Regions from separate parts of the Acidaminococcus hominis genome, predicted to be linked through region 2. Evidence: riboswitches for the same ligand, from Rfam matches in the RefSeq annotation. Region 2 holds a riboswitch; the other holds the start of a gene.
What was found. Region 2 has a riboswitch for thiamine pyrophosphate ahead of thiS (sulfur carrier protein ThiS). Riboswitches for the same ligand answer to the same signal wherever they lie in the genome.

Region 1 (4,007 bases), 480 kb from region 2:
GCAGTTAGCCCAGTCAGCAGGAACATCGATCTTCACAATGGCGTCAACACCTTTGTCAACGGCAGCATTGTTCATGTCAACCACCTTCTGGCCTTTCTTGCCATAGGAGTGAACGATGGATTCCTTCAGGTATTTCACAGCATCTTCAACAGGGATGATACCGGTCAGTTTGAAGAAAGCGGATTGCATGATCATGTTGATACGACCACCCAGACCGATTTCGGAAGCAATCTTCACAGCGTCAATGGTGTAGAAGTTGATGTGGTGAGCAGCCAGGTAGCGTTTCAGCTGGCCAGGCAGTTCCTTGTTCAGTTCTTCAGCGGACCAAGGGCAGTTCAGCAGGAAAGTACCGCCATCCTTCAGGCCAGCAGCTACATTGTAGCGGCGAACGTAGGAGGAGTTATGAACAGCTACGTAGTCAGCGAAGTTGATCAGGAAAGGCATATTGATGGGGGTATGACCGAAACGCAGATGGGATACGGTAATACCGCCGGATTTCTTGGAGTCGTAGGAGAAGTAGCCTTGAGCGTACATATCGGTCTTGTCGCCGATGATTTTGATAGCGCTCTTGTTGGCACCTACGGTACCATCGGAACCCAGGCCCCAGAACATGCAGGAGGTGGTGCCTTTCGGGGTGATATCCAGAACGTGTTCTTTCGGCAGGGAGGTGTTGGTTACATCGTCCACAATGCCTACGGTGAAGTGGTTCTTGGGTTCAGCCTTCTTCAGGTTATCAAATACAGCCAGGGCATCGCCAGGATAGAATTCCTTGGAACCCAGACCATAACGGCCGCCAACGATCAGAGGTTTAACGGCTTCGTTGTAGTAAATGTCACGAACATCCAGGTACAGAGGTTCGCCGTTGGAGCCAGCTTCTTTGGTGCGGTCCAAAACTGCAATGCGTTTTACAGTCTTAGGCATAGCAGCCAGGAAGTGTTTAGCGGAGAACGGACGATACAGGTGAACGTTCAGAACGCCGACCTTTTCGCCTTGGGAAACCAGCAGCTTGGCTACTTCTTCAGCAGTCTGAGCGCCGGAGCCCATCATAACAACAACGTTTTCAGCATCGGGAGCACCGGTATAGTTGAACAGTTTGTAGTCACGGCCAGTCAGTTCGCTGATCTTGCCCATGTACTCTTCAACGATAGCAGGCAGTGCTTCGTAATATTGGTTTACAGCTTCACGAGTCTGGAAGTAGATATCCGGATTTTGTGCAGTGCCGCGGATAACAGGGTTGTCCGGGTTCAGAGCATGGTCACGGAATTTCTTCAGTTCATCGTAGTCAACCAGTTTCTTCAGATCTTCGTAGTCCAGCAGTTCAATCTTTTGGATTTCGTGAGAGGTACGGAAACCGTCAAAGAAGTTCAGGAAAGGTACATGGCCTTTGATGGCGGACAGGTGAGCAACAGCAGACATGTCCATAACTTCTTGTACGCTGCTTTCAGCCAGCAGGGCAAAGCCCGTTTGACGGCAAGCCATAACGTCACTGTGATCGCCGAAAATGTTCAAAGAGCTGGTGGCCAGAGCTCTGGCAGCTACCTGGAATACAGCGGGCAGCAATTCGCCGGCAATTTTGTACATGTTGGGGATCATCAACAGCAAACCTTGGGAAGCGGTATAGGTCGTGGTCAAAGCACCTGCAGCCAGAGAACCGTGCACAGCACCAGCAGCACCAGCTTCAGATTGCATTTCCATGATTTCTACCGGGCGTCCGAACATGTTCGTTTTCCCATGGGAAGCCCATTCATCACTCACTTCTGCCATCGGAGAAGAAGGAGTAATGGGGTAGATCGCTGCAACATCACTAAAAGCGTAAGAAGTATACGCGGCAGCGGTGTTACCATCCATTGTCTTCATTTTTTTCATTGTTATAAGCCCCTCTTTCTAAGAGATAATGACTACGATAATAAGACTTCCATAGTCCCCCTAGTCGTAAATAGTATAACGCAAATTCTCCAGAAGCACAAATAAATTTTTCCTATTTTGCATACAATTTACTGAATACTGTCACCTATTGAATAATTTAACACTCCAAAATTTTTGTTGCATTCTTTTCATTTTTTTGTTAAACTAGCTCCATCACTAGGGGCGCATTCGCTGAGAGACCAAAACGGTCGACCCTTTGAACCTGATGCGGTTAGTACCGCCGAAGGAAAGTGGTAGACTCCGTTTTTTCGGCCGCTTTCCGCAAAGGGAAGCGGCCCTTTTTTATCCAAGGAGGAGTCGTCATGAAGACGCAGAGACAAGCAGCATTACAGGGAATCATCACCGAACAGATGCAGGCCGTAGCCCAGCAGGAAGGGCTGGAGGCCAGCCTTATCCGGGACCGGGTAGCCAAGGGCACCATCGCCATTCCGGCCAATATCAACCACCGGGGCCTGGTGGCCCGGGGCGTGGGCGAAGGGCTGTCCACCAAGGTTAACGCAAATATCGGAACCTCTTCCGCCTACCCGGATCCGGCACCGGAACTGGACAAGCTGAAAGCCGCCATCGACGCCGGCGCCGATGCGGTCATGGATTTGTCCACTGGGGACAACATTGACGCCTCCCGCCGGGCCATTCTGGAGCATTCCACGGTAATGGTGGGCACTGTGCCCATTTACCAGGCCACGGTCCACGCCATTACCACCCACGGCCAGGTCATTAACATGACCAAGGACGATATCTTTGACGTGGTGGAAAAGCAGGCCAAGGACGGGGCGGACTTTATGACCATGCACTGCGGCATTACCCGCCAGGTGCTGGATACCCTGATTGCCGAAGGCCGGGTCATGGACATTGTCAGCCGGGGCGGCTCCTTTATTTCCGGGTGGATGCTCCACAACGGCAAGGAGAACCCCTTCTACGAATACTACGACGAAATCCTGGACATCTGCGCCCGCTACGATGTGACCATCAGCTTGGGCGACGGCCTGCGGCCGGGCTGCCTGGCGGACGCCACCGACCGGTCCCAGATTCAGGAACTGCTGAACCTGGGCGGCCTGACCCAGCGGGCCTGGGACAAGGGCGTCCAGGTCATGGTAGAAGGCCCGGGCCACGTTCCCTTTAACCAGATTGCCACCAATATGCAGCTGGAAAAGCGCCTGTGCCACGGAGCACCCTTCTACGTGCTTGGTCCACTGGTAACGGACATTGCCCCAGGCTACGACCATATTACCTCCGCCATTGGGGGCACCCTGGCCGCCGTCAGCGGTGCCGATTTCCTGTGCTACGTCACCCCGGCAGAACACCTGGGCCTGCCGGATATCAATGACGTCCGGGAAGGGGTCATTGCCGCCCGGATTGCCGGCCATGCCGCAGACGTAGCCAAGGGCCTGCCCTCTGCCGTAGCCCAGGACCTGGCCATGGCCAAGGCCCGGAAGGTGCTGGACTGGGACGAACAGATCCGTCTGGCCATTGACCCGGTGAAGGCCAAAGCCTTCCGGAAAGCCAAGAATAAGGATTCCGAAGAATACTGCTCCATGTGCGGAGAGTACTGCGCCGTAAAAATCATCGGCCAATACCTGGACGAAGTGAAAAAGAAATAAGCCCCTGCTTCGCCCAAGTTGACAAAAAGGACCCAGTGATGGACAGTCAAACTGCCCCAAACTGGGTCCTTTCATTAATTTTAATTATACATCAGAGTTTTTCGTCAAGCAGCAGGACTGCCAAGTCATTCACATTGGTGCCCGTGGCCCCCGTAATCAGAAGACCGCCCGTCTTTTCCAGGGCATGGTAGGCGTCATTCTGCTCCAGGACCCCAGGAATGGTAATCCCCTGCTCCAGAAGCTTCGTTTTGGTACTGCCGTCGGCGTAGCCCCCAGCTGCGTCCGTGGGACCGTCGGTGCCATCGCTGCCAAAGGAAAATACTGCTGCGTTTGTAAGGCCGCTGATGCCTTCTCCGGCGGACAGGGCCAATTCCTGGTTCCGGCCGCCCTTGCCCCGGCCGTGGAGATGCACCACCGTTTCCCCACCGGCCATAAAGGCCAGTTTTTTGCCCTTGCCGGCGTACTCCCGGGCAATGGCCC
Region 2 (4,007 bases):
GCCTACCTGGACAAACGGCACATCAAGCAGCTGGTGGTGGCCTGCAACACCATTACGGTGCTGGGTAAGGACGTGATCCAAAACGGGTATGACTTTTCCGTTATCGGTATGGCCAAAGGCGCCCGGATGGTGAAAGGCGTAACCAAGAACAAACGGGTGGGCTTTGTGGCCACGGACTTTACGGTGTCCACCGGGGCCCATAAACGGGAAATCCAGGCCATGGACCCGGAAATCCAGGTGTTTGGGCAGGGCTGCCCTAAATTTGTGCCCCTGATTGAAGGGGAGAAATTTGGCACTCCGGAACTGGCCAGCGCCGTACAGGAATATGCCGACGACCTGAAGGCCCATGACGTGGATACGGTGCTCCTGGCCTGCACCCATTATCCCTTCGTCCGGGAAGAGCTGCAAAAGGCCCTGGGATCCCAGGTGACCATTCTGGACCCGGCAGAGCGGACCACCCAGGATGCCATCGAGGACCTGGCGGCCCGGGGACTGGCCCAGACGGAAGGCATCGGGGAAACGGAAATCTGCTTTACCGCCGATGTGGAACGGGGCCAGCGGCTGGCCCAGCGGGTCATGGACACAAACGGCTGCGTCTTCAAGCTGATTCAATTATGATAAAGCAAAAACAGGATGTATGACCCTGGTGGTCACACATCCTGTTTTTTGCTTTCCCCAGAAGCGTTCCCCTGCCTGGGGGTTTTTGAGTTCCGGGCAATAAACCGGAAGATGAAATCCCGGATCACGTGGCTGGGGGTAGTGCCCTGCTGCCGGCAGAGCTCCCCAAACCGCCGGAGGGGCTCCTCCTCCATGCGCACCGACAGGCGTTTTTTCTTGAGGTATTTATCTTCTTCCCAATCTTCCATAGGCATCCATCCTTTCTGGTGGGCCCGGCGCCCCGGATTCCCCAATCCGGCTTTAGCCAGGCCCTACAGCTTCCCTTACTTTCAGTATAGCAGGGAGGGTGGGGTGAAATCCTCCCAGGTAAGTGTTTGGGGAAATTAATCCCCGGCGGCCACCTGGTAGGTTTCCCCGGTTTCCTCATCCCGGACCTCCAGGCTGCAATGCAGCCCCTCCAAAATCCGCAGCAGGGTTTCCAGATTGGGCTCCCGCTTCCGGTTCACGTACAGGGACAGGGAGTCCTTCCGGATGCCCGTCCGTTCCGCCAGGTCCCGCTGGTGCAGGCTGCGGTCTGCCAATTTTTCCTTGATGATCTCTGTAATATCCATAGGCTCCTCCTTTGCTGCCTCCTGCCAGGGCAGGGGGCAATCCTGCGTTTTTCCATACTTTCAGTATAGCAGGAAGGGTGGGGCGAAATCCTCCCAGAAAAGAGCCGTTTTGGGGCATAAAAAAACAGGTCTCCGTCTCCCTGGGGAGACCGGAAACCCGGCAGGTCCAAAAAAGGGTAAAAAAATGGAGCTACTGATAGGATTCGAACCTACGACCCTCTCATTACGAATGAGATGCTCTACCAACTGAGCTACAGTAGCATTCATGGAGAGTATTTTACCATGTTTTCCGCTTTTTTTCAAGGCCTGATCTGTATTTTTCGGGCGGCAAACGGAAGATTTTGGGAGCGTATAAAGTTAACCTGTTTTTTGCAATTTCCAGAAAATAGCGGTATAATCAAAAGCAAACAGAATAGAGAAGCCGGCGGTGAAAACCGCAGGGTAGGGGAGCTTGCAGGCAGAAATGCCGGACAGGCTGAGAGGAAGGTAGGCCCTTCGACCCGTGAACCTGATTTGGATAATGCCAACGTAGGGATGCAAACGAGCAAAACGGCAAGAGAAGTTACCCGGATTCAGGTGGCTTCTCTTTTTTGTTGTCCCAAAACAAGGAGGCCTTGGAAATGCGAATCAATGGAAAAGAAGAAAAGGCTGAGGGCCGGACCCTGCTGGCGTACCTTCGGGAGCGGCAGATCGACCTGGGCAACGTAGCCGTGGAACGAAACGGGGACATTGTGCCCAAAAGCCAGTATGCCTCGGTGCTGCTCCAGCCGGAAGACGTGCTAGAGATCGTGTCGTTTGTAGGCGGGGGCTGAGATGCTCAGCCAAAAAGAATGGTTTGACGCCCTGGAAAGCCGCCACGGAGCGGCGCGTCAGGCCAAATTCCGCCAGGGCCGGGTGGCCATTTGCGGGCTGGGGGGCCTAGGCTCCCGGGTAGCGGAGCTTTTGGTCCGGGCTGGGGTAGGACACCTACGGCTGGTGGACGACGACCGGGTGGAAGCCACCAATCTCAACCGGCAGCTGTATTTTATGGACCAGCTGGGCCAGTACAAGGCGGAGGCCCTGGTGGCGAGCCTGCGGCGGATTACCCCCTACGCAGAGTTGGTGCCCCGGATCCTGCGGCTGACGGCGGAAAATATCCCCCAGGAGCTGGCCGGCTATGACTTGATTGTAGAAGCCTTTGACGGGCCCCGGGAAAAGGCACTTTTGTGCAATACGGTCCGGGAGTGCTTTCCCCAGGCGGTGCTGGTGGCCGCCTCCGGTATGGCCGGCTTTTCCTCCGGCAACCGGGTCCGGGTGCGCAAACTGTCCCCTCATTTTTACCTGTGCGGGGACAGGACGGCGGATATCCGGGACGGAGACGGGCTCTACGGGGCCCGGGTCAATTTGTGTGCGGCCCAGGAGGCCCTTACGGTGCTTCAGCTGCTAGCTGGAGAAACAGAAAAAATTGGAAAGGATGAATACTATGAACGCAAATGATACTTGGCAGCTGGGAGGCAAAATCTTCCATTCCCGCTTTATTCTGGGCTCGGGGAAATATTCCCTGCCGTTAATTCAAACGGCCATTCAGGACGCCGGTGCCGAAATGATTACCCTGGCGGTCCGCCGGACCAATACCACTGGACAGGACAATATCCTTCAGTACATTCCCCAAGACGTAACCCTGCTGCCCAATACCTCCGGCGCCCGGAATGCCCAGGAGGCGGTGCGCATTGCCAAACTGGCCCGGGAACTGGGCTGCGGGAACTTCGTGAAAATTGAAATCATGCGGGACAGCCGGTACCTGCTGCCGGACAACCAGGAAACCATCAAGGCCACGGAACTTCTGGCCCAGGACGGCTTTGTGGTGCTGCCCTATATGTTCCCGGACCTGAATGCGGCCCGGGACCTTGTCAGTGCCGGGGCTGCGGCTGTTATGCCTCTGGCTGCGCCCATTGGCTCCAACCGGGGCCTGTCCGCCCGGGACTTTATCCAGATCCTCCTGGACGAAATTGACCTGCCCATCATTGTGGACGCGGGCATTGGCCGGCCTTCCCAGGCCTGTGAAGCCCTGGAAATGGGGGCCGCTGCGGTAATGGTAAATACCGCCCTGGCCACTGCCGGGGATTTACCTCTCATGGCCCAGGCCTTCCGCAGCGCGGTGGAAGCCGGTAGGAAAGCGTATCTGTCCGGCCTGGGACGGGTGCTCAGCCGGGGCGCCGCCTCCAGCGATCCCTTGACTGGCTTTTTGCGGGAGGATGCCTGATGGAAGAAGAAAATCAATTTTTGGTGGACGGCAAGAATCTAACCCCGGCTGCCCTGAAACGGAAACACCAACTGGAAAACGACCCTTCCTGCCGGAAGGACCCGATGGAATACCTGCCCGGCATGGAGCAGCTCCAGTCGGAGGTTCGGGAAAAGGTTATCAGCCAAATGGAGTCCTATGACCCCAGCGCCTATACGGCGGTGGACGTGCGCCGGGCCCTGTGCCATGAGCGGGTGACCGTGGAGGACCTGAAGGCGCTGCTCAGCCCGGCGGCGGAGCCCTTCCTGGAAGAACTGGCCCAAAAGGCCCGGGCAGTTACCAGCCGGCATTTTGGCAACACGGTGTATCTGTTCACACCCCTGTATCTGGCCAACTACTGCGAAAACTACTGCATCTACTGCGGCTTCAACTGCTACAATCCCATCCACCGGCTCCAGCTCACCGGGGAGCGGATGGAGCAGGAAATGCAGGTAATCGCCCAAAGCGGCATGGAGGAAATCCTGCTGCTTACCGGGGAAAGCCGGGCCAAAAGCAGC

Region 1: linked by a shared signal. The riboswitch ahead of thiC (phosphomethylpyrimidine synthase ThiC) and the one ahead of thiS (sulfur carrier protein ThiS) in region 2 are both predicted to bind thiamine pyrophosphate.

The regions. Positions count from the first base shown of each region.
Region 1 covers NZ_JAKVMG010000001.1:1,506,582-1,510,588, forward strand. The annotation lists gene nifJ (pyruvate:ferredoxin (flavodoxin) oxidoreductase) at 1-1,866, opposite strand, end outside; TPP riboswitch at 2,075-2,172, shown strand; gene thiC (phosphomethylpyrimidine synthase ThiC) at 2,229-3,527, shown strand; gene LKE88_RS06615 (glycerate kinase type-2 family protein) at 3,619-4,007, opposite strand, start outside.
Region 2 covers NZ_JAKVMG010000001.1:1,988,738-1,992,744, reverse strand. The annotation lists gene murI (glutamate racemase) at 1-618, shown strand, start outside; gene LKE88_RS08940 (hypothetical protein) at 651-866, opposite strand; gene LKE88_RS08935 (helix-turn-helix domain-containing protein) at 1,002-1,229, opposite strand; tRNA gene LKE88_RS08930 (tRNA-Thr) at 1,415-1,490, opposite strand; TPP riboswitch at 1,663-1,781, shown strand; gene thiS (sulfur carrier protein ThiS) at 1,850-2,041, shown strand; gene thiF (sulfur carrier protein ThiS adenylyltransferase ThiF) at 2,043-2,705, shown strand; gene LKE88_RS08915 (thiazole synthase) at 2,692-3,471, shown strand; gene thiH (2-iminoacetate synthase ThiH) at 3,471-4,007, shown strand, end outside.